DNA from 2 places in the Streptomyces sp. GQ60 genome. Region 2 is predicted to be linked to the other one. Evidence: riboswitches for the same ligand, from Rfam matches in the RefSeq annotation. Region 2 holds a riboswitch; the other holds the start of a gene.
What was found. Region 2 has a riboswitch for ZMP and ZTP ahead of glyA (serine hydroxymethyltransferase). Riboswitches for the same ligand answer to the same signal wherever they lie in the genome.

Region 1: it holds a riboswitch for ZMP and ZTP, as region 2 does, so the genes downstream of both, AC6CKD_RS34980 (bifunctional 5,10-methylenetetrahydrofolate dehydrogenase/5,10-methenyltetrahydrofolate cyclohydrolase) here and glyA (serine hydroxymethyltransferase) in region 2, are expected to answer to the same signal.

The regions. Positions count from the first base shown of each region.
Region 1 covers NZ_JCAXEG010000026.1:26,911-37,137, forward strand. Annotated here, with positions in the region: gene AC6CKD_RS34960 (ATP-binding protein) at 1-963, shown strand, start outside; gene AC6CKD_RS34965 (vWA domain-containing protein) at 960-2,744, shown strand; gene AC6CKD_RS34970 (RNA polymerase sigma factor) at 2,764-4,338, opposite strand; gene AC6CKD_RS34975 (class I SAM-dependent methyltransferase) at 4,552-5,313, opposite strand; ZMP/ZTP riboswitch at 5,415-5,514, shown strand; gene AC6CKD_RS34980 (bifunctional 5,10-methylenetetrahydrofolate dehydrogenase/5,10-methenyltetrahydrofolate cyclohydrolase) at 5,624-6,469, shown strand; gene AC6CKD_RS34985 (peptide MFS transporter) at 6,606-8,132, shown strand; gene AC6CKD_RS34990 (MAB_1171c family putative transporter) at 8,151-9,329, opposite strand; gene AC6CKD_RS34995 (NAD(P)/FAD-dependent oxidoreductase) at 9,337-10,227, opposite strand, start outside.
Region 2 covers NZ_JCAXEG010000001.1:324,528-342,826, forward strand. Annotated here, with positions in the region: gene purH (bifunctional phosphoribosylaminoimidazolecarboxamide formyltransferase/IMP cyclohydrolase) at 1-356, shown strand, start outside; gene AC6CKD_RS01595 (hypothetical protein) at 478-1,113, opposite strand; gene AC6CKD_RS01600 (bifunctional methylenetetrahydrofolate dehydrogenase/methenyltetrahydrofolate cyclohydrolase) at 1,463-2,326, shown strand; gene AC6CKD_RS01605 (DUF3017 domain-containing protein) at 2,316-2,912, shown strand; gene AC6CKD_RS01610 (malate dehydrogenase) at 3,122-4,111, shown strand; gene AC6CKD_RS01615 (AbeC-like domain-containing protein) at 4,248-5,954, shown strand; gene AC6CKD_RS01620 (hypothetical protein) at 5,944-6,360, shown strand; gene AC6CKD_RS01625 (hypothetical protein) at 6,764-7,162, opposite strand; gene AC6CKD_RS01630 (serine/threonine kinase C-terminal domain-containing protein) at 7,140-7,562, shown strand; gene AC6CKD_RS01635 (carboxymuconolactone decarboxylase family protein) at 7,618-8,106, opposite strand; gene pdxR (MocR-like pyridoxine biosynthesis transcription factor PdxR) at 8,153-9,559, shown strand; gene AC6CKD_RS01645 (DMT family protein) at 9,832-10,659, opposite strand; gene AC6CKD_RS01650 (hypothetical protein) at 10,775-11,086, shown strand; gene AC6CKD_RS01655 (glutathionylspermidine synthase family protein) at 11,093-12,283, shown strand; gene AC6CKD_RS01660 (glycosyltransferase family 39 protein) at 12,482-14,080, shown strand; gene rocD (ornithine--oxo-acid transaminase) at 14,052-15,263, opposite strand; ZMP/ZTP riboswitch at 15,373-15,463, shown strand; gene glyA (serine hydroxymethyltransferase) at 15,499-16,797, shown strand; gene trpS (tryptophan--tRNA ligase) at 17,126-18,139, shown strand; gene AC6CKD_RS01680 (2'-5' RNA ligase family protein) at 18,268-18,299, shown strand, end outside.

The sequences.
Region 1 (10,227 bases), on a different contig from region 2:
GGCAAGTCCTCGCTCGTGCGGAAGTTCGCCGACTCGCTGGGGCTGGAGTGCGTCAGCCTGCTCGGTACGCAGCTCGCGCCCGAGGACCTGATCGGCGTACCGCAGATCCGTGACGGGCGTTCCGTGTTCTGCCCGCCCGAGGCCATCGCCCGCGAGGAGCCGTACTGTCTGTTCCTCGACGAGCTCAACGCCGCGGGCCCGGACGTGCAGAAGGCCTTCTACTCGCTGATCCTCGACCGGCGGATCGGCTCCTACGAGCTGCCCGCGGGCTCCATCGTCATCGGCGCGGGCAACCGGGCCACCGACAACGCCCTGGCTCGCCCCATCGCCTCCGCGCTCGTCAACCGGCTCACCCACGTCCACCTCCGGGCCTCCGCCGGGGACTGGCTGGTCTGGGCCGGGGAGCACGACATCCACCCGTGGGTCACGGACTACCTCACCGACCGGCCCGACCACCTGTGGTCGCAGCCCCCCAAGACGGAGGAGCCGTTCTCCACGCCCCGGTCCTGGCACATGCTCTCCGACGCCCTGCACTCCTTCGGGCGGGACCTCGACGAGCAGACGCTCGGCGTGCTCGCGCACGGCACCCTCACCCCCGCGCACGCGGTCTCCTTCCGCGGCTACGCCAAGATCGTCCGCCACACCTTCGGCATCGACGCGGTCATCAAGGGCGACGCCTCCTGGCCCGCCCGGGTGGAGGACCGCGATCTGCTCTACTACCTCGCCGAGGCCTTCCGGGGCCGCCTGGTCAAGGAGCTCCCGGCCCGCAAGGAACACGTCTCGCCCGGCGTCCGGCAGACCGCCTACCGCGCGAAGTCCCTGCTCGTCCAGCTTGCCGAGATCTCCGTCGAGGTGGCCCAGACCGTCATCGCCGACGACGCGGACGGCCATCCCGTGCTGCCCGCCTGGTTCCTGATCGAAGCCGCCCGCGACCTGCCCCGGCTGGTCGAGGCCCGCCGGTGACCCGCAAGGCCAAGCAGCCCAAGCCCGATCCGGCCGCGCTCGCCTACGAGGCCGGGCGCGCCGCCGTCCGGCAGAACCCCGCCCTGAACGCGGTCTCCGCCACCCACTGCCGCAGCAGCCAGTGCACGGCCTGCAACACCGCCGGGCTCGCCGTGGTCACCTCCAACGGGGTGATCCACGCCCACCCCACCCGCCGCGCCGAGCCCGCCGAGTGGGCCTGGGCCCTGGCGCACTGCCTGCTCCACCTCGGCTTCGGACACGTGCCCGCCGCCAAGGAGGACGACCGGCCGCAGCCCGACCGCGCCGAGCTCGCCGCCCGCTGCGTGGTCGTCAACCGCTTCCTGCTGACCTTCCCCGTGGGCCGCGCCCCCGACCGGCTGCCCGAGCAGTACCCGGGCGGCGACGAGGAGCAGCTCGCCGGCGCCTGGCGCCGGGACGGCGTCCCGGCGCGCTACGCGGACTGCGGCACGAGCGCCCCCGGCGCCCCCGACCAGATCCTGGAGTCCTGGCGGCACTGGAGCTCCGTCCCGGACTGGCAGACCGGCTTCGCGCACGCCCTCACCCGGTCCGTGTCCGCCACCATGGACCTCGCCGCCGGCCGCGAGGGCCACCGCCCGCAGCCGTGGGAGCGGGCCCTGAACTGGTTCGTCTCCTCCTACCCGCTGCTCGGCGGCCTCGCGGCGGGCCTGCGGCTCGTCGCCGACGCCGAGCTGGCCCGGGCCCAGGGCATCGACATCGCCGCCGTCAGCGCGAGCGCCGGGGAGATCTACGTCAACCCGCTGCGCGGCTTCACCGACGGGGAGTGGCGGTTCATCCTGGCCCACGAGATGCTGCACGCCGCCCTGCGCCACGGGGAGCGCCGCGGCGCCCGCGACCCGTACCTGCACAACGTGGCCGCCGACTACGTGGTCAACGGCTGGCTCGTGGAGATGGACGTCGGGGAGATGCCCGAGGGGCTGCTGTACGACGCGGAGCTGCGGGACCTCTCCGTGGAGGAGGTCTACGACCGGATCACCGGCGACCTGCGCCGGATGCGCCGGCTCGCCACCCTGCGCGGCAAGGGCCGCGGGGACATCCTGGGCGAGCCGCTGCCGCATCCGGGAAGCGGCCCGTACACGGACCTGGACGAGTTCTACCGGCGCGGCCTGGTCCAGGGCTTCGACCTGCACGGGTACGGGGAGCGCGGGCTGCTGCCCGCCGGGCTGGTGCAGGAGATCCGGGCGCTGGCCCACCCGCCGGTGCCCTGGGACGCGCGCCTGGCACGCTGGTTCGACGAGTACGTGCCCCGTCCGGAGCCGGTACGCGGCTTCGCGCGCCCGGCCCGCCGCCAGGCCTCCACCCCGGACATCCCGCGCCCGGGCCGGTACTTCCCGCACGAGGAGACCGCCCGCTGCACCTTCGGCGTGGTCCTCGACACCTCGGGATCGATGGACACCGCCCTGCTCGGCAAGGCGCTCGGCGCCATCGCCTCGTACGCGGAAGCCCGCGACGTGCCGGCCGCCCGCGTCGTGTTCTGCGACGCGGCGCCGTACGACGCGGGCTATCTGCCCCCGAGCGAGATCGCGGGCCGGGTGAAGGTGCGCGGCCGGGGCGGAACCGTGCTGCAGCCGGGCATCGACCTGCTGCTGCGGGCGGAGGACTTCCCGCCCGGGGCGCCGGTCCTGGTGATCACGGACGGCTGGACCGACACCCTGCGGATCCGGCGCGAGCACGCCTTCCTGGTTCCGCAGGGCGCCTCCCTGCCGTTCACGCCCCGCGGGCCGGTCTTCCGACTGGCCTGAGGGGCGCGGGGCCCGACTTTTAGTCGAGGTAGTCGCGCAGCACCTGCGAGCGCGACGGGTGACGCAGCTTCGACATGGTCTTCGACTCGATCTGGCGGATGCGCTCACGGGTGACCCCGTAGACGCGGCCGATCTCGTCGAGGGTCTTCGGCTGGCCGTCGTTGAGGCCGTAGCGCATGGACACCACGCCCGCCTCGCGCTCCGAGAGCGTGCCCAGGATGGACTGGAGCTGCTCCTGGAGGAAGGTGAAGGAGACCGCGTCGGCCGGTACGACCGCCTCGGAGTCCTCGATGAGGTCACCGAACTCGCTGTCGCCCTCCTCACCCAGCGGGGTGTGCAGGGAGATCGGCTCGCGGCCGTACTTCTGGACCTCGATGACCTTCTCGGGGGTCATGTCGAGTTCCTTGCCCAGCTCCTCCGGAGTGGGCTCCCGGCCGAGGTCCTGGAGCATCTGGCGCTGGACGCGGGCCAGCTTGTTGATGATCTCGACCATGTGGACGGGGATGCGGATGGTGCGCGACTGGTCGGCCATGGCACGCGTGATCGCCTGCCGGATCCACCAGGTCGCGTACGTGGAGAACTTGAAGCCCTTGGTGTAGTCGAACTTCTCCACGGCGCGGATCAGACCGACGTTGCCCTCCTGGATCAGGTCCAGGAAGAGCATGCCGCGGCCGGTGTAGCGCTTGGCGAGGGAGACCACGAGGCGGAGGTTGGCCTCCAGCAGGTGGTTCTTCGCGCGGCGGCCGTCCTCGACGAGGATCTCCAGCTCGCGCTTGAACGCGGGCTTGTGGTCCTCCTCCTCTTCGAGCTTGTACTCGGAGAAGAGTCCGGCCTCGATGCGCTTGGCGAGCTCGACTTCCTGCTCGGCGTTGAGCAGCGGCACCTTGCCGATGAGCTTGAGGTAGTCCTTGACGGGGTCGGCGGTGGCACCGGCGACCATGACGGTCTGGGCCGGGGCGTCGTCCTCGTCGTCGTCGGACAGGACGAAGCCGGCGCTGCCGCCCGTCTTGGGCGTCTCCTTCTCGTCGCCCTCGTCCAGGTCCTCGGCCGCCCAGTCCTCGCCCAGGGCCACGGGGGCGTCGCCCTCGTCGCCGTCCTTGGCGGTCTTCTTCGTGGCGGCCGTCTTCTTCACGGCGGTCTTCTTCACGGCGGTCTTCTTGACCGCACGCTTCTTCGGCGCGGCGGCGGCCTCGGCCGCCACCTCCTCCTCGGTGCCGGAGGCCGACGGGTCGGATATCGCCGCGGCGGTGGCGGGGGCGGCCGTCTTGCGCGCACCGATGAGGCGCGGCGGGGCGGCGGCCTTCTTGGCGACGGTGCGCGCCGGGGCGGCGGCCGCCTTGCGCGCCTTCTTGGCGGGAGCCTTCGTGGCGGGGGCGGCGCTCACGTGCAGCGCGACGCCCTCCTCGTCCAGGACCTGGTTCAGGCTGCGCAGGACCCGCTTCCACTGGTCCACCGGGATGCGGCCGGCCTCGAAGGCCTGGCGCACGTCATCACCGTTGATGTGACCCTGCTCGCGGCCACGCTCGACAAGCGCGACCAGGGCCTCGGATTCGGCGATCTCCGTGGGGAACGTACGGGACGGGCTGAGCGACACAAGGAGCCTCTCGTTGCGAACAGATAAGGGGTGGCGGGACATCATCGCGCGAACTCGGGAAACAGACCCGACGGGGGTCTGTATTCCGGGCCGCACGAGGACACCTGTCGGTTCATCGCATGCCCGAGTAGATTCGTTACGCGCTGAATTGAGTGACCTGCGCCACGCTGTGACCGGGGAACCGGTCGCGGGTGGTCGCGTCCGCCCGTTTTGTCAGCCCGTTTTGCGGGCCTCGATGAGAAAACGGGCGGTGTGTGCGACGAACGGGCCTTCGTGCTCGATCTGTTCGTACAGCTCGCGCAACCGGTCCCGATGCTGCCCGACCGTGAAGCCCGGCACCATCCAGATCACCTTCCGTAGAAAGTAGATCACGGCTCCGATGTCGTGGAACTCCGTCCGCAGCCGCTCGGAGCGCAGATCGACCACCTCCAGCCCCGCCTTCGTGGCCTCGGCGACCGCGTCGTCGGGGTGCCGGGCCCGCCGGACCTCCTCCGGCTGCGGGCCCAGGAAGTACTCCACGAGTTCGAAAACACTTGCCGGACCGACCTGCTGGGAGAGGTACGTGCCACCGGGCTTCAGCACCCGCGCGATCTCCTCCCACCAGATCGTGACCGGATGCCGGCTGGCGACGAAATCGAAGGACGCGTCGCCGAACGGCAGCGGCGGCTCGTCGGAGTCCGCGACCACCACCGCGCCGAGCGGGTGCAGCAGCCTTGTCGCCTTGTCGATGTTCGGCGGCCACGATTCGGTGGCCACCGTCAGCCGGGGCAGCGGCCCGGCTCCGGCGAGCACTTCCCCGCCGCCGGTCTGGATGTCCAGGGCGGAGCCGACCCGGGCCAGGTGGTTCGCCAGGAGCCGCTGGTAGCCCCACGAGGGACGCTGCTCGGTGGCGCGGCCGTCGAGCCAGGAGAAGTCCCAGCCGTCCACGGAGACGGATTCCGCTTCCGCGACGAGATGGTCGAAAGTGCGCGTCATGTCTCGATCGTCCCAGGTCCGGCGCCGGTCATCCACCGGATTGCCGGGCCGGGGCCCGCCCCGGACCCGTCGGACCCGCCGGGAGGGGTCGCCTACACTGGGCGGCGGGCCGTGACTGGCGTTCGGGTGGATCACCACCGGGGAGCGGCCCGGCGTACTCCCGTATCCGTACGTCGACTGCCGCGCGCCTGGGCGAACCGCGATCCCGCAGCGACGCCCAGGAGACCCCATGACGACCGCCCAGACCGTTCAGCAGGCACAGACCGTTCAGCAGGCCCAGGCCGTTGAGCCGACACAGACCGCCACGCTGATGGACGGCACCGCCCTCGCCCGCCGCATCTCGGAGCAGACCGCCGAGTACGCCGCGAAGATCACCGAGCGCACGGGCACCGCGCCCTGTCTGGCGACCGTGCTCGTCGGCGAGGACCCCGCGTCCGTCACCTACGTCCGCATGAAGCAGAACCGCTGCGCCAAGGCCGGGATCACCTCCCGCCACGTGGAGCTGCCGGCCGAGACCACCACCGAGGAGCTCGTCGCCACCCTGACCGCGCTCTCCGAGGACCCGGAGATCAGCGGCATCCTGCTCCAGCACCCCGTCCCGCACCACATCGACGAGCGCGCCGCCTTCGAGGCCATCGCCCCGGGCAAGGACGTCGACGGGGTCACCATGCACTCCTTCGCCGCCATGGGCTTCGGACTGCCCGGCTTCGTCTCCTGCACCCCCGGCGGCATCATGCGGCTGCTGGAGGCCTACGACGTGGACCTGACCGGCAAGCACGCCGTGGTCGTCGGCCGCAGCGCGATCCTGGGCAAGCCCGCCGGGATGCTGCTGCTGGAGCAGAACGCCACCGTCACCTACTGCCACTCCCGCACCGTGGACCTGCCGTCCCTCGTGCGCCAGGCGGACGTGCTGGTCGCCGCCGTCGGCAAGGCCGAGTTCATCCGCGGCGAGGACATCAAGCCGGGCGCCGTGGTCCTGGACGCCGGCTACAACGAGGGCAACGTCGGCGACGTCCACTTCGAGTCGGCCGCCGCCCGCGCCTCGCTGATCACCCCGGTACCGGGCGGCGTCGGCCCGATGACCATCGCGGTGCTGCTGGAGCAGACCGTCCAGGCCGCGGCCGCGCAGGCCGGTCTGGCCCTCGCGGACCTCTGACCCGCGCCGGCGCCGATCCGGTACGACGAACGCCCCGGGCCCTTCGGTCCGGGGCGTTCCGCTTCCCCCGGTAACGGGCCGGAAGGACGATCCGTCGCCGGGGCGGGAGGGCTCCACTGAGTATGTGAAGCCTTCGATGGACATGCAGAAGCCCCCGGCGTCGGGCGCAGCACCGATCGCGGCGGCGGTGGGCGGGAAGCGCCACCCGCGCGGGCTCGCCACCCTCGTCCTCGCCGAGCTGTGGGAGCGCTTCAGCCTCTACGGCATGGTCGCCATCCTCGTGCACTTCCTCGCCGCCTCCCGCGGCCACGGGGGCATGGGGCTCCACGAGGGCACCGCGGAGGCCGTGGAAGGCGTCTACATGGCCATGATCTCGCTGCTGGCGCTGCCCGGCGGCTGGATCGCCGACCGGTTCCTCGGCGCCCGCCGGGCCGTCCTGTGGGGCGGGGTGGTCATCATGGCCGGCCACGTCCTGATGGCCGTCCCGAACCCGGTCTTCGTCTGGCCCGGCCTGGTCCTCATCGTCATCGGCACCGGCCTGCTCAAGCCGAACATCTCCGCACTGGTCGGGCGGCTGTACGCCGCCGACGACGACCAGCGGCGCGACGCCGGCTACTCGATCTTCTACATGGGCATCAACCTCGGCGCCGTCATCGCCCCGCTCGTCGTCGGCTACCTCGGCGAGGAGGTCAACTGGCACCTCGGCTTCGGCGCCGCCGCCGTCGGCATGGCCCTCGGCCTGGTCCAGTACGTCCTCGGCGGCCGCCGCCTGTCGGAGCAGCTCCGCGCCGAGCCCGTGGTCCGGCTCACCCCCGCCGAGCGGGCCAAGCTGCGCAGGTCCTCCTCGTACGGCCTGGTCTTCACCGCCGTACTGGTCACCCTGCTGGCCGCCTCGCACGCGCTGAGCATCGACAACGTCACCTTCGTCCTCACGGTCGTCGCCGTGGTCGTTCCGGCCGGCGTGCTGCTCTCGATGTACCGCAGCCCCAAGATCGACCGGGTCGAGAAGACCCGTCTGCGGGCCTACGTCTGGCTCTTCCTGGCCGCCACGCTGTTCTGGCTGGTCTACGACCAGATGGGCAACGAGCTGAACCTCTTCGCCGCCCAGAAGACCGACCTGTCCCTGCTCGGGTGGCACATCCCGGCGAGCTGGACGCAGTCGCTGCCCTCGCTGTTCGTGATCATCCTGGCCCCCGTCTTCGCCGCCTTCTGGGTGCGCCGGGGCAAGCACATGAGCACCCCGTTCAAGTTCGGCATGGCCCTGCTGCTGACCGGCGCCTCCTTCGTGGTCATGTCGGGCGCGGCGGCCATCGCCTCCAGCGGGGTGAAGGTCTCGCTGATGTGGCTGGTGGGCGTGTACGTGATCCAGGTGATGGGCGAGATGTGCCTGAGCCCGGTCGGCCTCTCGGTCACCACGAAGCTCGCCCCGCGGGCCTTCACCAACCAGATGATGGGTGTGTGGTTCCTCGCCGCCGCCACCGGAGACGCGATCGGCGCGCAGCTTCCGCGGCTCGACGCGGTCATCGGCCAGAGCCGGAACTTCCTGTGGCAGGGCGCCCTGGTGATCGCGGCCGGCGCGGTGATGGTCTTCTTCACCAAGCGGCTCAAGGTCCTGACGGGCGAGGCGGCCGCCGCTCGCGAAGCGGGGCCGGCCACGGCCTGACCGGGGGGCGGCCCGGCCTCAGTGCGGGGCCGCGGCCCGGCGGCGGGCCTCCGCCACGATGGGCGAGGCGTGGAACTCCCGGGCCAGCTCCGTCAGCGGCTGGGCGCCCAGGAGCCAGGGCTCGGCGGGATCGGACCCCGGGCCGGGTTCCACCCGGTCGGCGGCGGCCCGGCGCTGGCACGCGGCCGCGAGTACGGCCGCGTCCGCCACCAGCGCGGCGCCCCGCTCGCACCGGCCCTGGGCGCGCGCGGCCTCGTAGGCCTCGCTCCGGACGGCGGGGTCGAACCAGGGGGCGAGCGCCAGCAGCCCGTCGTCGATCACCGATTCGCGGTGGATCAGCCGGATGCCGACCGGGGACCACCAGGTCAGCGGCACCGTCATCACGCTGGAGGCGGCGAATCCGTGCAGGGCCTTCCACAGCGGACGCAGCCGGCGGTACTGGCTGAACTCCTGCCAGGCCGCCGATTCGCCGACCAGGGGCACGATGAACCCGATCCCGACCAGCAGGGCCGCCGCGGAGGCGAGGGGCGGCGCGAGGTACGTGGACAGCCCGTCCCAGTCGCGGCCGGACCAGCGGGCTCCGACCGCGGCCCACTTCGCGACGAGATAGCCCACGTCCATCACCATGCCGAGCATCAGCAGCGCCAACCCGGTGCGCAGCGCCCGCAGGGCCGGGTCCACGCGCCGCAGCCACTTCCAGCACAACAGGCTCAGCGCCGTGCTGCCCACGGCGTGGGCGGTCAGGTAGAGCGCGATCATCTCGCGGATCCACGGGGTGGTGGCGTAGTACGTGTCCAGGTCCCGCAGCCGCTCCACCGGCGCGTCCCCCTTCACGAACAGGAAGACGATCGTGACCACGACGGCGCCGTACGCGACCACCGTGATCCGGGTGGCCCGCAGGACGCCCGGGGTCGGGCCGCCGCCCCAGTGCAGGATCAGCACGATGCACGACGCCGAGAACGCGGTCAGCACGCTGTAGACCAGGGGCGCGGAGAAGTTGACGACGCCGGTCAGGCGGTTGACCGCGGCGATCGTCGGCGGACCGGACAGGAACATGGCGAGGGAACCGACGACCAGCAGCGTGCACACGGCGCGCATCAGCGGCTGGTCCCAGCCGCGGCGCAGCGTCGGAGCCTTGATGACCAGGGCCAGGACGATCACGAACCCCGGAACGTAGAGGATGAGCCCGTCCGTCACCGGACGCCTAGCGGGCTTCGACGGGGTCGGCCCCTTGGTCGAGTCCCGCGACGGTCCGCTCGGCGGCGGTCAGCGGCGGGGCCTTGAGCGCACCCCGGTCCGAGGCGCGCAGCACCTGCCAGACCACCAACGGCTTGACCCAGTGGGTGGGCGGGCTGCTCATGGTGATGACCTCCAGGAAGGCGGAGGTCAGCTCCTCCCGGGTGGTGGCCCCGGTCATCAGCCGGGAGACGTAGGAGTTGAGCAGGCCGGAGCCGGCGCGCGGCTTCATACCGGTGGCGCCCGGGTACAGGATGTCCTGCGAGGTGGCGAGCTCCCAGGCGGTGGCCACCTGCGGGGCGAGGGCGCGCTGCGCCTCCATGCCGATGCCGGGGTGGGCCGGTCCCTTGGAGCGCAGCAGGGCGCGGACGGCGAGCAGGCCCTGGGCCGCGACGGTCATGCCCTGGCCGTAGAGCGGGTTGAAGGTGGCGACCGAGTCGCCGACCGCGAAGAAGCCGTCCGGCAGCTCGGCCTTCTCGAAGAAGACCCGGCGGTTGGTGGTGCCCTGGGTGACGGCGACGTCGGACAGCGGTTTCTTGCCCTCCAGGAGCTCGCCGACGATCGGGTCGCGGATGCCCTTGGCGAACGGGATGAACTCGTCGGGGTCGCCGGTGGGCTGGCCGCCCCGGGTCCCGGAGAGGGTGGCCTGCCACTGCCCGTTCTCGATGGGGACGATCGTCGCGGTCTGGCCGGGGACCGCGACCCGGGGGTCGGACTGGACGTTCACGATGGGGAAGCCCATCTCGTGGGCTCCGGCGGGGGCTTCGAAGATCCTGGTCGCGTAGACCAGGCCCGAGTCGACCTCCGCCTGCCGGATGCCGTCCACGCCGAGCGCCTGCAGCCAGACGCGGGCCCGGGA
Region 2 (18,299 bases):
CCGCCGACGAGCTCGCCGACCTCGCCTTCGCGTGGAAGGCCTGCCGGGCCGTCAAGTCCAACGCGATCCTGCTCGCCAAGGACGGCGCCTCGGTCGGCGTCGGCATGGGCCAGGTCAACCGCGTCGACTCCGCGAAGCTGGCCGTCGAGCGGGCGGGCGCCGAGCGCGCGCAGGGCTCGTACGCCGCCTCCGACGCCTTCTTCCCCTTCGCGGACGGGCTGGAGATCCTGACGGCCGCCGGCATCAAGGCCGTGGTCCAGCCGGGCGGTTCGATGCGCGACGAGCTGGTGATCGAGGCCGCGAAGGCGGCGGGCGTGACGATGTACCTCACCGGCACCCGCCACTTCTTCCACTGAGCCACTGAGTAGCCGAGTCCGGCGCTCACCCGCAGACGGCGAAGGCCGCGTACCGCAGCAGTGCGGTGCGCGGCCTTCGCCGTACGCGGTACCGGTACGAGGGGTCGCACCGGCCCGGGTTCTAGTAGCGCGGGCGCTGGAAGTAGGCGCCCGCGGCGGAGTTGGCCAGGCCGAAGATGATCCACAGGCCCAGGCCGAGCGAGATCAGCGTGAGGACCAGCGAGAACACCGCGGCCCCGGCGGCGGAGCCGTGCGCGCTGCTGAGCGTGAACAGGTTGCCGGCCAGGCCGAGTGCGGCGAAGAGGGCCTGCACCGAGCCGAAGATGATGCCGGAGACCCGCACGCCGCCGCGGCCCTTGCCCAGCTTGGCGGCGGTCAGGATCGGCCACAGCGAGAAGCCGACGACGACGACGCCGATGATGACGAAGAACATGCTCAGGGCGGTGCCCGCGTCGCTCGACGAGTAGCTGGAGTCCGTGAACTCGGAGGCGAACACGGCGCCGATGACGACGACGGCCACGCCGCCGAGGGCCTGGAGGATCCCGAGGATCCAGAGGATGACCCGCGCTCCCTTGACCCCGCCCGGCATCGGTATCGGCGCGCCCGGGTAGCCGGGGACGCCCGGGTAGGCCTGCTGCGGGTAGGCGTAGCCGCCCTGGGCCGGTATGCCCTGGGGGGCCTGCGGGGGGTAGCCGTAGGCGGGCTGGCCGCCCTGCGGCTGCTGCCCGTAGGGGTTGTTCGGGTCGCCGAAGCTCATCTGGGGTGTTCCTCCGTGGAAGTGCGGGGACGCACGGCACGCGCGGAGGAGTCACTGCACGTCGTGCGGCCCGCCCCCCGGCACTGCCCGCGGCACTACTGATCCCCGCATGGTCGTCCGGCCGGACCGGGCTTGTCCAGCCGGGACCCTGTGCGCCCGGCACTTGTTGTGCAAGTGCAACGAAGCCGGGACGGGACCGGGACGAGTGCGGAGTGAGTCCGGAGCGTGTCCGGAGCGAGCCCGGAGCGAGCCCGGGACGAGCCCGGAGCGAGGCCGGAGAGGTCGTACGGGGGCCGCGTCGTGAATCCGCGACTGGATCCGCGACCGCTCCATCCGGGAGGATGGGGCCATGACCGCCCAGATTCTCGACGGCAAGGCCACCGCAGCCGCGATCAAGTCCGAACTGACCGCCCGCGTGGCGGCGCTCAAGGCCCGGGGCATCACCCCGGGCCTCGGCACCCTGCTGGTCGGCGACGACCCGGGCAGCCGCTGGTACGTCAACGGCAAGCACAAGGACTGCGCCGAGGTCGGCCTCGCCTCCCTCCAGCGCGAACTGCCCGCGACGGCCTCCCAGGAGGACATCGAGGAGGTCGTGCGGGAGCTGAACGCCAACCCCGAGTGCACCGGCTACATCGTGCAGCTCCCGCTCCCCAAGGGCATCGACACCAACCGGGTCCTGGAGCTCATGGACCCGGCGAAGGACGCCGACGGCCTGCACCCGATGTCACTCGGCAGGCTGGTCCTGAACGAGCCGGGCCCGCTGCCGTGCACCCCGTACGGGATCGTCCAGCTGCTGCGCCACCACGGCGTCGAGATCAACGGCGCGCACGTGGTCGTCCTCGGCCGCGGGATCACCGTCGGCCGGTCCATCGGCCTGCTGCTCACCCGCAAGTCCGAGAACGCGACCGTGACGCTGTGCCACACCGGCACCCGCGACCTGTCCGGACTGCTGCGCCAGGCGGACATCGTCGTCGCGGCGGCCGGTGTGCCGCACCTGGTCAAGCCGGAGGACGTGAAGCCGGGCGCGGCCGTGCTCGACGTCGGCGTCAGCCGCGACGAGAGCGGCAAGATCGTCGGGGACGTGCACCCCGGGGTCGCGGACGTGGCCGGCTGGATCTCCCCGAACCCGGGCGGCGTCGGTCCGATGACCCGGGCGCAACTGCTCGTCAACGTGGTCGAGGCCGCCGAGCGGGCGGTTCCCCGTGCCGGCTGAGCGGCCGGAGCCCGGCGCCGCCCCCGAGCCCGCTCCCGCCGCGGCGCGTGCCCCGGCGGCCGCGCGGCCGGTTCCGAGCTGGGCCGCGAAGGACGAGGGCGGCGGCGGGCCGGCCTCGGGACCCGACGGCGGGCGGACCTCCGGTTCCGCGGCCGCCGAGGAGGCCGAAGGAGCCGAAGGGGCTGAAGGGGCCGAAGGGGCCAGGTCCAGGCGGTTCCCGTCCGTCACCCGGGACACCGCGCGTCCCGAGGGCGGCGGGCGGGCCGCGCCCGGTGACGCTCCGGCACCGGCCCGGCAGTGGCCGATGCTGGCCGTCCTCGCCGCGACGGCGGTCGGACTGCTGCTCACCGCCCTGGGCTACCCCCGCCGCGGGTGCCTGCTGATCGGCGCCGCGCTGATCGCGGGCTCGGTGATGCGCCGTCTGCTGCCCTCCGTGGGCATGCTCGCGGTGCGCTCCCGCTTCACGGACATGGTCACGTACGGCCTGCTGGGCCTGGCGATCACGCTGCTCGCGCTGGTCATGGAGCCCAACCCGTGGCTGGACGTCCCCTTCCTGGAGACCGCGATCCGCTTCACGGTCCGCTGACCCCACGGACCCCGTGGGGCCCCCGGGGCGCGCCCGGAGAACGCCCCGTGTGCCCCGCGCCACACGGGGCGGGGGATTGGGGTGGTCCAGGGTCGGATAGCCTGACGGCGGATGTCTCTTCACGTCAAGATTTACTGGGCCACGGAGCGGCGTCCTCCCAGCACATGGGGCAGGGACGCCCCACCGCCAGCTGTCTAACGGAGAAGGCCATGACCCGCACTCCCGTGAATGTCACCGTCACCGGCGCCGCCGGCCAGATCGGCTACGCGCTGCTCTTCCGCATCGCCTCCGGCCACCTGCTCGGCGCGGACGTGCCGGTCAAGCTCCGTCTTCTGGAGATCCCTCAGGGCATGAAGGCCGCCGAGGGCACCGCCATGGAGCTCGACGACTGCGCCTTCCCGCTGCTCGCCGGCATCGACATCTTCGACGACCCGAACAAGGGCTTCGAGGGTGCCAACGTCGCGCTGCTGGTCGGCGCCCGCCCGCGTACCAAGGGCATGGAGCGCGGTGACCTGCTCTCCGCCAACGGCGGCATCTTCAAGCCGCAGGGCGCCGCGATCAACGCGAACGCCGCGGACGACATCAAGGTCCTGGTCGTGGGCAACCCGGCCAACACCAACGCGCTCATCGCGCAGGCCGCCGCCCCGGACGTACCGGCCGAGCGCTTCACCGCGATGACCCGCCTGGACCACAACCGCGCGATCTCGCAGCTGGCCGCCAAGACCGGCGCCGCCGTCTCCGACATCAAGCGCCTGACCATCTGGGGCAACCACTCGGCGACCCAGTACCCGGACATCTTCCACGCGGAGATCGCCGGCAAGAACGCCGCCGAGCTGGTCAACGACCAGGCCTGGCTGTCCGACACGTTCATCCCGACCGTCGCCAAGCGCGGCGCGGCGATCATCGAGGCCCGCGGCGCGTCCTCGGCCGCCTCGGCCGCCAACGCCGCCATCGACCACGTCCACACGTGGGTCAACGGCACCGCGGCGGGCGACTGGACCTCCATGGGCATCCCGTCGGACGGCTCCTACGGCGTCCCGGAGGGCATCATCTCCTCCTTCCCGGTCACCACCAAGGACGGCCGCTACGAGATCGTCCAGGGCCTGGACATCAACGAGTTCTCCCGTGCGCGCATCGACGCGTCCGTGGCGGAGCTCGTCGAGGAGCGCGACGCGGTGCGCGAGCTCGGCCTGATCTGATCGTCCCCGTACGGCCGGGCCGCGCGGGCCCCCGTACGAACAGGTGTGATCACCCGAGCGCCCCGGCCAAACCTGGCCGGGGCGTTTGGCGTGAATCGTTCTGTCGCCCGATGTAGGGGAACCCTAGGGTCGGTCGGTGACCGAGATCCCGATTCCCCATCAGCCCGGCGGTAGTTGGGCGGATCCCTCCGCGGCCCGCCCCCCGGTGCACCCCTCCCTCAGCGAGGCCGGCCGCTTCCTGTGCGCGGGCACCTACCTCGACGCCGGGTACCGCGACCGGGTCATCGACGAGCTGTACGTCCACGAGGAACGGATCGTCGCCCCCTCCTACGGCTACGACGCCTCCCGGGTCCTCGCCCACGCGCTGCGCGCCCGTCGCGCCGAGCTCGGCTGGGCCGCCGGAGTCCTCGGGGCCTGGTTCGTCGGTTCACTGCTCACGGGCGGCGCCCTCGCCGCGCTGATCCTGCCCTTCCTGCTGCTGAGCCTGGCCGACTGGCTGCGCGCCCGGAACGTCCCGGTGCTGCGCGTGCTGTCCGTGATCCTGCGGATCTACGTCTGGTGGACGCTGGCCGCCGTCCTGCTCGTCCTCGCCTTCGGCGGGTTCTCCCTGTTCGGCGTCCTGTCGGAGATCGGCGCGGGCGGCTTCCTGCCCTTCGCCCCGACCGGCGGGAACCTCGACGCCGCCGTGGGCTTCTGGTGGGTGCCGGTGGTCTTCGCCGGGGTGGTCGCCGTCGTGGGGCTCCAGCGCGGACACGTCTTCCGGACCATCGCCACCGACCTCGCCGAGCGCCGTTACGCCGACCACGCGAACGACCCGGCCGAAGCCGCCGAGGGGGCCCGGTTCCAGCGGGTCCGCCAGCGCATCCGGGCCGAGCAGCACACGCCGATGATCATGTACGACGTCAACGACCCGTTCTGCGGCGCGGGTGATCCCTTCCGGCCCTGGCAGCTCTCCGTGGAGCTGCGCCCGCGCGAGGACCTCGGCCCCGAGCGGAAGCCGGTCCCGGTCACCAACGCCCACATCCTGGCGCGGATCGTGCCGCTGCTGGAGCGCCTGCGGGTGCCCTCCCCGCACGGTTCCCCGGCGCAGGCCGCCGCCGTGGGCGACCGGATGCGCGAACTGGTCCTGGACGAGTGCGTGTTCCTGCCCGCGGGCGGGCTGCCGCACCGGGACACCGCGCAGGTCGTGCACGGGCAGTTCGGCGAGCAGCGGGCCGCCGCCATCGAGGAGGGCGGGGAGCGCCGCCGGCACTTCCTGCGCGTGCGGGTGGGCGGCTGGGACGAGAACCTCGTCGTCACCGTCTTCGTACGGGTCCACACGCAGGGCGGGATGATGATGCTGGAGGTGGCGCCGCACGTGCTGCTGCCCGTCCGGACCGACTTCCACAACGCGGACGCGGACGCCCAGCGCTACCGCAACAACAGCGCCTTCGGCAAGGCCGTCTGGGCCCTGCGCCACACCCCCGGCTCCCTCGCGGCCTCCGCGGCCACCCTGGGCCGCGGCCTGGCGAGCTGGTGGCGGATCGCCACCGGCGGCCACGGCGGGGCCCGGCCCGAGGGGCCGCGGGTGTCGGTGCGCGACCTGGCCTCCGAGGACAACGGCTCGCTGTTCCACCTGATGGACCTCGACCGCTTCCTGAAGACCATTCAGGACCGGGTCGTCGGGGGCGTCGTCGTCGCGCTGCACGAGGCGGGCTGGCACACGGAGGAGTTCGCGCAGCGCGCGGTCAACGTCGCCGAGGGCGGGGTGTTCATCCAGTCGATGAGCCACAGCGCCTTCAGCGTGGGCGGCAGCAACAACACCAACAGCACCAGGGGCAAGGGGAGTACCGGTGGCAATTGAAGACGGCGTTACGGGTGCGGGTGCGGGTGCGGGTGCCGGCGCGGCCGGGCGGGAGCCCGGGGTCCACATCGGCGAGGTCTCGGCCAGCGCGTTCAGCATCGGCGGCAGCAACAACACCAACAGCGTGAACCACGGGGGCGCGGGGCCGGACACCGTCGGGCCGCAGGCCCTCCTCGACGCCGTACTGGAGCTGCGCGCGGCCCTCGTACGGCTGCCGCGCGGCGAGGACAGGGCGGCGCTCGACGCCGAACTGGACGGGGTCGCGGAGGGGCTGGAAGGGGCCTCGGAGATCCGGCCCGGCCTGGTCCCGCGGCTCCGCGGGGCGCTGGAACGGTGGGCTCCGCTGGTGGACTCGGTCAGCGCCGCCACGGCCCTGGCCGGGCTCCTGACCACCCTGGGAGGCTGACCGTGTCCCCGCAGGACACCCCCCGCTGGGACCCCGCGACCCAACGCTGGGTCACGGACCCCCCACAGACCCCGCCCCCGACCCCCGACCCGTCTCCGCCCCCCACTCCGCCCCAGGGCTACGACCCGGCGTCGGGACGCCCTGCGGCTCCGGCTCCGGGCTACGACCCGACCTCGGGGAGGCCTCCGGCTCCGGGCCACGACCCGGCTCCCGGGCCGCCTCCGGCGCCCGCTACCGGTCCGGCAGCCGTGCCCGCTCCGGCCCCGGGGCCGGAGCCGGGGCCGGCAACAGGCTCCGGACCGGCACCCGTTCCTCCTCCGGGTCACGACCCGGCTCCCCCTCCGGCCCCGGCTCCGGGCTACCCGCCCGCCTCGGGGCCCGTTCCCGGGACCGGGGCGGGCGGCTACGGGCCGGACGGGTACGGGCCGGGGCCGTCGGCGCAGGACCCGTACCCGTACCCCGCGTACCCGTACCCGCAGCCGGAACGGCCGGGCCACCCGGCCCCGCCGGGGCCCGCGCGGGGCGGGCGGTGGCTGACGCCGACCACGGCGGCCGTCGCGGTGGCCGCGCTCGCGATCGGCGCGGCCACCGTGTGGTTCGTGGCGCGGGACTCCGGCGAGCGGCCCGCGCACGCGGGGCCGACGGCTTCCAGCGCCCCGCCGAGCGGCGAGGACTCGCCGGCCGCCTCGGCCACGGCCACCCGCTCCCCGTCGCCGACCGGCAGCGGCAGCGGCAGCCCCACCCCCAGCCCGAGCGGCAGCGACCCCGCCCGCGAGACCGTGCGCGACGCGCAGGGGTTCACCGTCGCCGTCCCGGCCGGATGGGCCCGGGAGGAGGGTGCCACGGGAGTCTTCTACCGCTCTCCCGACCGCACCGCGCTGATCCAGATCTTCGAGGTGAGCGAGCCCGAACTGACCCCGCTCGCGGCCGTCCAGGGCGCCTCCACCTACCTGCGCGCCCAGACCACCGGCTACCAGGAGATCCGCGTCGGCCCCGCCCCGGGCACCCCCGAGGGCGGGGAGCTCGTCTACGAGTACGACAGCGCGGAATCACGCGGCCGCCGACGCGGCGTGGAACGGGTCTTCGTCGCCGAGGACGGCAAGAAGTGGGCCGTCCTGACGGCCGGCCCGGCGGGCGAGTGGACGCTCACCCAGGAGCACCACCGGGCCGCGCTGGCCGCCTTCCGTCCCTCGGGCGGCTGACGGCGGCCGGGCAGCCCTCCGGGCGGCCGTCAGGGCAGGGCAGCCGTCCGGACGGTCACTTGTACATCCCCGGGGTGTAGTGCCCCGGGGACAGGCGGGTGGTGACCCCGATCCGGTTCCAGACGTTGATCGCGGCGATCAGGGCGATCACCTGGGCCAGCTCCTTCTCCTCGAAGTGCCGCGCGGCCCGCTCGTAGACCTCGTCGGGCACGAAGCCGTCGGTCAGGACGGTCACGGCCTCCGTCAGCTCGATCGCGGCGAGCTCCTTCTCCGTGTAGAAGTGCCGCGACTCCTCCCAGGCGCCCAGCAGCAGCAGCCGCTCCACGTCCTCGCCCGCCGCGAGGGCGTCCTTGGAGTGCATGTCGATGCAGAAGGCGCAGTGGTTGATCTGCGAGGCGCGCAGCTTGACGAGCTCGACGAGGGCCGGGTCCAGCCCCTTGGCTGCGGCCGCGTCCAGGGCCACGGCGGCCTTGTAGAACTCCGGGGCGAGCTTCGCCAGCTGCATGCGGGGGGTGTGCTCGGGTGCCTTCTCCGTGTGGGTCATGGAGCCAGCGTAGAAGGCAGGCGGCCCGCCTATATGGTCCATGTCCATGACGGAATCGTGGGCCACTTTCGGCGCTGACCTGCATCTGGAACCGGTCCCCGGACGCGGCGTGCGGGCCGGTCTCACCGAGGCGCTGCGCGAGGCCGCGCGCGGCGGGCGGCTGGCGCCGGGGACCCGGCTGCCCTCCTCGCGGTCGCTCGCGGCGGACCTCGGGATCGCCCGCAACACCGTCGCCGAGGCCTACGCCGAGCTCGTCGCCGAAGGCTGGCTGACGGCCCGTCGGGGCTCCGGGACCCGGGTCGCGGAGCGGGCCCAGGTGGGGGTCGGGGGCCGGCGTCCCGCGGCGGCCGTGCCCGTACGGCGCCCCGTGCGCGCGCGGACCGCGTACAGCCTGCAGCCCGGTTCCCCGGACCTGGGCGGCTTCCCCCGCGCCGGCTGGCTGGCGGCGGCCCGGCGGGCGCTGACCGAGGCCCCGAACGAGGCGTTCGGGTACGCGGACCCGCGCGGCCGGGTGGAGCTGCGCGAGGCCCTCGCCGGATACCTGGCGCGGGCCCGCGGGGTGTACGCGGACCCCGAACACCTGGTGCTGTGCGCGGGCTTCGGGCAGGGCCTGCTGCTGCTCGCGCGGATGCTGCGGGCGCGCCGGGTCCGGGAGGTGGCGGTGGAGGGGTACGGGCTGGACGTGCACCGGGACCTGCTGGCCGGCGCCGGGCTGCGGACGCGGCCCCTGACGGTCGACGGGGCCGGGGCCCGCACCGCCGAGCTGGCCGGTTCGGGCGCGGGGGCGGTCCTGCTGACGCCGGCCCACCAGTTCCCGACGGGCGCCGCGCTGACGCCCGGACGGCGGACGGCGGCGGTCGACTGGGCCCGGTCCACGGGCGGGCTGATCCTGGAGGACGACTACGACGGCGAGTTCCGCTACGACCGCCAGCCGGTGGGCGCGCTCCAGGGGCTGGACCCGGACCGGGTGGTCTACCTGGGCACGGCGAGCAAGTCCCTGGCGCCGGGGCTGCGCATGGGCTGGATGGTGGTGCCCGGGGCGCTGATGGGCGAGGTGCTCGCGGTGAGGGACCGGAGCGACTGGAGCTCCAGCGCGCTGGACCAGCTCACGCTCGCGGAGTTCATCCGGTCGGGTGCCTACGACCGGCACGTGCGGGAGATGCGGCTGCGCTACCGGCGGCGGCGCGACGAACTGGTGGCGGCCGTCGGGGACCGCGCGGCGGTCTCCGGCATCGCCGCGGGCCTGCACGCGGTACTGGACCTCCCGCCGGGCGGCGAACGGGCGGCCCTGCGGTCGGCCGCCCGGCAGGACCTCGGGCTGCTGCCGCTGTCGTTCTTCCGACACCCGGAGGCGGGCATGCCCGCGCGGGAGGCCCTGGTCGTCGGCTTCGGGACGCCGTCCCAGAGCGCCTGGGCCCCGACCCTGGCCGCCCTGATCGCGACGCTCCCGTGACGGGCACCCTGCGGGGCGGTCCCCTACCCGCCCTTCCACCGTTCCCCGGGCGCTGCCCGGACCCGGTCCTCAAACGCCGGACGGCTGGAAGCACCTGGGGCTCTACCCCGGACGCCGGTTCTCAAGCGCCGGACGGGCTGGAAGGGCCTGGGGCCCGGCCCCGGGACCCGGTTCTCAAGCGCCGGACGGGCTGGAAGGGCCTGGGGCCCGGCCCCGGACGCCGGTCCTCAAACGCCGGACGGCTGGGTTGGTGCTGCCCGGGCCGGTGGCGCTCAAGGGGCCGGCTCCGACGGGGGTTCGCCGAAGCGGGCCAGGGCCAGGGATCCGGCCACGGCCACCACGAAGCCCGCGACCGCCAGCCAGGTCAGGCCCTCGCGGGTGCGGTCGCCCAGCCAGGCCACCCCCACCACCGCCGGCCCGATCGTCTCGCCCAGCACCAGCCCGGCGGTCGCCGCCGTCACGGAGCCGCGCTGGAGCGCCGAGGTGAGAAGCAGGAACGCGGCGCCGCCGCCCAGCAGCAGCGCGTAGAACGCCGGGTTCGACAGTGCGGAGAGCGAGACGTCGTCGATGAGCCGGACCGCCACCTCCACCACCCCGAAGCCGGTCCCGGCGGCCAGACCCAGCGTCAGCGCCCGGCTGCGGTCCGGCAGTCCGCCCGCCACGGCCCCGACGACCAGCACCAGCCCGGCCACCGCCAGCAGTCCCAGCTTCAGCGCGAGCGCGCCCTTCCCCGCGCCCTCCTCTCCGGACGCGAGCCCCAGCATCAGCAGCCCCGCGCAGACCACCCCGACCGCGCCCCACTCCGTCCCGCTCAGCCGCACCCCCAGCAGCCGCGCCGCGACCACCGCGGTCACCGCGAGGCTGGCCGCGAGGGCCGCGCCCACCGCGTAGATCGGGATGTGCCGCAGCGCGATGATCTGGAGGACGAAGCCGATCCCGTCCAGGCAGAGTCCGGCGAGATAGCGCCACTGGCGCACCGCCCGCAGGAAGAGCGCGGTGTCGACCCCGGAGCCCGTTCCCGGCACCGCCGCCCGCGTCGCCACTGCTTGCAGGACCGACGCCGTGCCGAAGCAGACCGCCGCACCGAGCGCGCAAATCATCCCAATGAGCACGAACCGACTCTAGGTCACGGATCTCGCGTCGGCCGGATTCCGTCGGCGCGGGCGGCCGTTCTAGTCTGTCCGCAGCCGGCCACCCAGGGGGAGCGAACAGTCCATGGACAGCAGCAGCACCGACACCACGCGCACCAAGCGCCGCATGCGCTCCGGAACCGTCGCCCTCGGCGGCATGGGCCTGCTCGCCGCGGCCCTCGTGGCCTGCGGAAGCAGCAACGAGCCCGACAAGCGCTGCGCGGACCGCGCCACCCTGGAGAAGCTGAACTCCAAGGAGTGCAAGAGCGGCGGCCGCGGCGCCTACTACTACGGCGGCACCGTCGCGAAGAACAAGGTCAGCGGAGGCAGCTTCGACAAGTCCGCCGTCACCCGCGGCGGCATCGGCGGCAGCCACAAGAGCTCCTCGGGCGGCTGATCCAGCGTGAAGCGCCACACCATCGAGCCCCGCCCCGACTGGCAGAAGACCGTCGAGGAGCAGGGGCTGATCTACCCCCTGACCCGCTACCCCGACGACTCCCTGCGCCCCTACTGGGACGAGAGCGCGTACTACTCCTTCACCCTCCCCGAGGTCGAGGCGCTGGAGAACGTCGTCGAGGAACTGCACGCCATGTGCCTGGCGGCGGCCCAGCACATCGTCGACCACGACCGCTTCGCCGACCTCGGCATCACCGACCCGAAGCTCGCCGCACTGATCGCCGAGTCCTGGCGGCGCCGCGCCGAACAGCCCTCGCTCTACGGCCGCTTCGACCTGCGCTACGACGGCACCGGCAGCCCCGCCAAGATGCTGGAGTACAACGCCGACACCCCCACCTCCCTCGTGGAGGCGGCCAGTCCGCAGTGGTTCTGGATGGAGGAGCGCTTCCCCGGCGCCGACCAGTGGAACTCCCTCCACGAGCGGCTCGTCGACGCCTGGCGCCGCCAGGCGGAGCTGCTGCCGCCCGGCCCGGTGCACTTCGCGCATTCCGAGACCGACGAGCTCGGCGAGGACCTGATGACGGTCGCCTACCTCCAGGAGACCGCCGAGCAGGCCGGCATCGACACGCGGGAGCTGTCGGTGGAGGCGATCGGCTGGGACTCCCTGTCGGGCCGGTTCGTCGACGAGAAGCTCGGCTTCATCCGCGCGATCTTCAAGCTCTACCCGTGGGAGTGGCTGGCCACCGACGAGTTCGCCCCGCAGGTCCTCGGCACGTACGACCACGGCGGCGGCTCCGGCACCACCGCATGGATCGAGCCGCTGTGGAAGATGCTGCTCTCCAACAAGGCGCTGCTGGCGGTCCTGTGGGAGCTCTTCCCCGAGCACCCGAACCTGCTTCCCGCCTACCTGGACGGCCCGCGCGAGCTCGCCACGACCACCGGCTACGCGGCGAAGCCGCTGCTGGGGCGCGAGGGCGCGGGCGTCACCCTGCACCCGGCCGGCGGCGAGCCGTTCGCACCGGAGCAGGACGAGACGTACGTGTTCCAGGGCCTCGCCCCGCTGCCCGACTTCGACGGCAACCGGGTGGTCCTCGGCGCGTGGGTCGTCGAGGACGAGTCGGCGGGCCTCGGCATCCGCGAATCGGCCGGGCCGGTCACGGACGAGTACGCCCGCTTCCTGCCCCACGTCATCCTCTAGCGGCCGCGCCGGCGCGGGGTCGGCCGTTCGGACGAGGCGCGGCCCGTGCAGGGTGCGGCACCCTGGACGGTCCCGCCGGAGGGCGACCGAGGCGCACGGACGTGCCGTCCGGGCTCGTTCCCGCTCCGGCTCGCGCCGATCGTGCAGAGGACGTCCCGTGGCCCTGGCCCGCCGTGTACCCGTGAGGAACGGAACCCCGTGACGGTCCTCCCGTCCCCGTCCCCGTCCCCGGCCGCGTCCCGGTCTCCGTCCCCGTCCGCGTCCGCCGTCCCCCGCGGGCGGACCGCTTCGCGCGCCCTCCCGTCGACGCGCGCGGCCGGCTGGGCGATGCCGGTCCTCGCGTTCGCGCTGGGGGTGTGGGGCACCACGGGCCCGGCGCCGTGGACGGACGAGATCGTCACCATGGACGTGGCGCGGCGCTCGTGGCCGGAGCTGTTCGCGCTGCTCGGCCGGGTCGACGCGGTGCACGGACTGCACTACGTGCTCATGCACCTCGTCGGACAGGCCACCTCGGTGACCGAGTTCACGATGCGGGTCCCGTCCGCGGCGGCCGTCGCCGTCGCCGTGGCCGCCGTGGTGTGGCTGGGCCGTACCCTCGACGGTCCCCGCCTCGGCACGGGCGCGGGGCTGGCCCTCGCGGTGGCGCCGACGGCCTCCCGGTACGCGCAGGAGGGGCGTTCGTTCGCCTTCGTCATGGCGGCGGCCGTCCTGGCCACCGGCGCCCTGGCCAAGGCACTGGCCGGCGACGGCCGGCGACGGTGGCCGGTCGCCTACGCCGTACTGGTCGCGGTACTGGGCTGGTTCAACGTCATGGGGCTGCTGCTGCTCGCCGCACACGCCGTCACCGTGGCCCGGATCCGCCCCGGGCGACGCACGGCACTGCGCGTGGCCGTCGCCCAGGCGGCGGGCGTCGCGGCCGTGGCACCCCTGCTGTACCTGGCCCTGACCCAGCACTCCGCCGTGGGGGAGTCCCCGCCGGTCACCGCCGCCACCCCCGTGGCCCTCTTCTCCTGGCTCCTGTTCCCCGGCCAGGACACCCTCCTGGACGCGCTCAAGCTGCTGCTCCTCGGTGCGGCCGTGACCGCCCTGGGAGCGCTCGCCGTACGGCGGCGGGCGAGCCCGCCCCTGATCCGGGCGGTCGCCGTGCCGTGGCTGGCCGTCCCGCCGGCGCTGCTCGCCCTGGCCGCGGTGGCGCAGCCCGTGTTCGCCTACCGCTACCTGGTCTTCTGCCTGCCCGCGCTGGCCCTGCTGCTCGCCGCCGGAATCCTCACCCTGCCGTGGTGGGCCCGGACGGCACTGCTGCTGGCGATGGCCGCACCCCTGGCCTTCACCCACCGCGCGATCCGGCTGGAGGAGAGCCGGTCCTGGGACAGCCTCGCCGCCGTCAGGATCCTCCGCGCCCACGAAGCCCCCGGCGACACGGTGCTCTTCAGCGGCGCCCGCTGCGGCCTGATCTCCACTGCCTACCAGGAGGCCTTCGCGTGGCGGCCCGACCTCGGCCGGTCCCGGACCGCCGCCGAGGCCGGCGTACTGGACAACCCGCCCGCCGACCCGGCCACCCTCGCCCGGCGCCTCGAAGGCGCGCCCCGCGTGTGGCACGTGGCGTGCACCCGTCTGTCCGCCGGGGCCCGGCCGGCCGCCGAGCGGGCCGCCGCCGCTCAGGAACGGGCGATGCGGGCCGCCGGCCTGCGGCCCGCCCGCCACTTCACCATCCGCGGCATGGAGATCACCCTCGAAACCCGGCCCGACGGCCAGGAGGCCGCCCGGCCTAGCCCGTCTCGCCGAGGGCCGACCTGAGCTGGTCCAGCCCCCAGTCCAGGTCCTCCTTGGAGATCACCAGCGGCGGCGCGATCCGGATCGTGGACCCGTGGGTGTCCTTGACCAGCACCCCGAGCCCCATCAGCTTCTCGGAGATCTCGCGGCCGGTGCCGCGCGACGGGTCGATGTCCACGCCGGCCCACAGTCCGCGGCCCCGTACGGCGGTCACCGCACCGCCGCCGACCAGCAGGTTCAGCTCCCGGTGCAGGTGGTCGCCGAGCTCGGTGGCGCGCTGCTGGTACTCGCCGGTGCGGAGCATCGCGACGACCTCCAGGGCGACGGCGCAGGCCAGCGGGTTGCCGCCGAAGGTGGAGCCGTGCTCGCCCGGCTTGAACACGCCCAGCACGTCGAGGTCGGCCACCACCGCCGACACGGGCACGACCCCGCCGCCCAGCGCCTTGCCGAGGATGTACACGTCCGGGACGACGTCCTCGTGCTCGCACGCGAAGGTCTTGCCGGTGCGGCCCAGGCCCGACTGGATCTCGTCCGCCATGAACAGGACGTTCCGCTCGCGCGTCAGTTCCCGTACGCCCCGCAGGTATCCGGCGGGCGGTACGAGGACGCCGGCCTCGCCCTGGATCGGTTCCAGGAGCACGGCGACGGTGTTGGACGTGACGGCGCCGGCGAGCGCGGTGAGGTCCCCGTACGGGACGATCTCGAAGCCCGGGGTGTACGGGCCGAAGTGGTCGCGGGCCTCGTGGTCGGTGGAGAACGACACGATGGTCGTCGTGCGGCCGTGGAAGTTGTCGGCCGCCACCACGATCTTGGCGTGGCCGTCCGGTACGCCCTTGACCTCGTACCCCCACTTGCGGGCGGTCTTCACCGCCGTCTCCACGGCCTCCGCGCCCGTGTTCATGGGCAGGACCGCCTCCTTGCCGCACAGCGCCGCGAGCTGGGTGCAGAAGTCCGCGAAGCGGTCGTGGTGGAAGGCGCGGGAGGTCAGGGTGACCCGCTCCAGCTGGGCGCGGGCGGCGTCGAGCAGGCGGCGGTTGCCGTGGCCGAAGTTCAGGGCGGAGTAGCCCGCGAGCATGTCGAGGTAGCGGCGGCCCTCCACGTCGGTCATCCACGCGCCCTCCGCCGTGGCGACGACGACGGGCAGGGGGTGGTAGTTGTGCGCGCTGTGCGCGTCGGCGGAGCGGATGGCATCAGCAGTTGTCGACACGGGGTCTCCGATCGTCCGTCAAGCCGGTGACGAGGGTGGCGTCACTGTCCATCCTCGCTCGAATACCGGACGGAGAAACCTTTCTAGGGGCGTGCCCGCTAGGGTGTCGGATACGCACGGCGACTGGCGCACGGAGAACCAACTCCGGGGGAGCCGTGCGCGCACGACCGCATACAGGGCCGCTCGCCTGGGCCTCGCGGGGACGAGATCTGACATCGACCCCGGAGGAGCCGCCATGAGCGCGAACCACCACCACCCGTACCGCCACCCCGCCCGCAGCCACCCTTCCCTTTGGGCCACCGACCCCGAGCTGGCGTCCTTCGTCGCCGCCGAGGAAACCCTCCAGGCGGAGACCCTCCGCCTCATCCCGAGCGAGAACTACGTGTCCGCGGCCGTGCTGGAGGCCTCCGGCACGGTGCTGCAGAACAAGTACAGCGAGGGCTACCCGGGCCGCCGCTACTACGAGGGCCAGCAGAACATCGACCGCATCGAGGCGCTGGCCGTGGAGCGGGCGAAGGGCCTCTTCGGAGTCGACCACGCCAACGTGCAGCCGTACTCCGGCTCGCCCGCCAACCTCGCGGTGTACCTGGCCTTCGCCGAGCCCGGCGACACGGTCATGGGCATGGCGCTGCCGATGGGCGGGCACCTGACGCACGGCTGGGGGGTCTCGGCGACGGGCTCCTGGTTCCGGGGCGTCCAGTACGGAGTCCGGGCCGAGACCGGTCTCATCGACTACGACGCGGTACGGGACCTCGCGCTGGCGGAGCGCCCCAAGCTGATCTTCTGCGGCGGTACGGCGCTCCCGCGCACGATCGACTTCGAGGCCTTCGCGTCGATCGCGAAGGAGGCGGGCTCGGTGCTGGTCGCCGACGTGGCGCACATCGCGGGCCTGATCGCGGGCGGGGCCCACCCGTCGCCGGCGGGTCACGTGGACGTGATCTCGACGACCACCCACAAGACCCTGCGCGGTCCGCGCGGCGCGATGCTGATGTGCCGCGAGGAGCACGCGAAGGCCATCGACAAGGCGGTCTTCCCGGGCCTCCAGGGCGGCCCGCACAACCAGACGACGGCCGGTATCGCCGTGGCCCTCCACGAGGCGGCGCAGCCTTCGTTCGTGTCGTACGCGCACGCGGTCGTGGCCAACGCGAAGGCGCTGGCCGCGGCTCTGCTGGAGCGGGGCTTCGACCTGGTCTCGGGCGGTACGGACAACCACCTGATCCTGATCGACCTCACGGGCAAGGGGGTCTCCGGCAAGATCGCGGCGAAGGCGCTGGACCGGGCGGGGATCGTCGTGAACTACAACACGGTGCCGTTCGACCCGCGCAAGCCGTTCGACCCGTCGGGGATCCGGATCGGCACGCCGTCGCTCACCTCGCGGGGGCTCCGGGCCGAGCACATGCCGGCGGTCGCCGACTGGATCGCGGGGGCCGTCGCCGCGGCCGCCAAGGGTGACGAAGCCGCCCTCGGCGCGATCCGCTCCGCGGTGGCCGACCTGATGGCCGCCTTCCCGGCCCCGGGCCTGCCCGTCGCCTGACCCTCGGGTAGGGGGCCGCTCGCCGCGGGGCGAAGTCCCCTACCCGCCCTTCCACCGTTCCCAGGGCTCCGCCCTGACCCGCGCCTCAAACGCCGGCCACATCCAGCCCCGCCGGCGTTTGAGGCGCGGGTGTGGGCGGCGCCCGCGAAGCCCCGCGCAGCGGTGTCCCCCCGGTCCGCAACGGAAAGCGGTCGCTCGGCCGAGGCAAGATCCGGACGGGCCGCTACCGCCCGGTACCCGTGCCGGGGCCGGGCGGGCCCGGAGCGACCCGCCCGGTTCCGGCCAGCGGCGGGGCCGAGCCCGGTGTCACACCTGAGAGAATGGGGCCATGGCTTTTGATCGTCCTCGCGCGCTCTCCGGCATCCAGCCCACCTCCGGTTCGTTCCACCTCGGGAACTACCTCGGAGCCATCCGCCAGTACGTCGCCCTGCAGGAGACGCACGACGCCTTCTACATGGTCGTCGACCTGCACGCGATCACCATGCCGCAGGATCCCAAGGATCTCCGCGCGAACACCAGGCTCTCCGCCGCGCAGCTCCTCGCCGCCGGTCTCGACCCCGAGCGCTGCACGCTCTTCATCCAGAGCCACGTGCCCGAGCACGCGCAGCTCGGCTGGGTCATGAACTGCATCACCGGTTTCGGCGAGGCCAGCCGGATGACCCAGTTCAAGGACAAGTCCGCGAAGTCGGGCGCCAACAACGCCACCGTCGGCCTGTTCACGTACCCGATCCTCCAGGTCGCGGACATCCTGCTCTACCAGGCGAACGCCGTCCCCGTCGGCGAGGACCAGCGCCAGCACATCGAGCTGACCCGCGACCTGGCCGAGCGCTTCAACCAGCGCTTCGGGAAGACCTTCACCCTCCCCTCCGCGCACATCGTCAAGGAGGTCGCGAAGATCTACGACCTCCAGGACCCGGCGATCAAGATGTCGAAGTCGGCTTCGTCGCCCAAGGGCCTGATCAACCTCCTCGACGAGCCCAAGGCCACCGAGAAGAAGATCAAGAGCGCGGTCACCGACACCGAGGCCGTGGTCCGCTTCGACGCGGTGAACAAGCCCGGCGTCAGCAACCTGCTCACGATCTACTCCACTCTCACGGGGGAGTCCATCCCGGCTCTGGAGGCCTCGTACGAGGGCAAGGGCTACGGCGCGCTCAAGACCGATCTGGCCGGCGTGATGGTCGATTTCGTCACACCCTTCAAGCAGCGCACCCAGGAGTACCTGGACGATCCGGAGACCCTGGATTCCCTGCTGGCCAAGGGCGCGGAGAAGGCCAGGGCGGTCGCCGCCGAGACCCTGGCGCAGGCGTACGACCACCTCGGTTTCCTCCCCGCGAAGCACTGACGGGGACGGAAGAGAAAGAGGGCCCTGGCGATCTGGGGGGTGCTGCCGCCACACTGGGGCGGCAGCACTCGTGCGACGCACACGCGTCGCAGGGACCACGCACAGGACTACAGGCGGAGGAGAGCTACGTGGGGACCGTAACGCTCGGCGTTTCGATCGC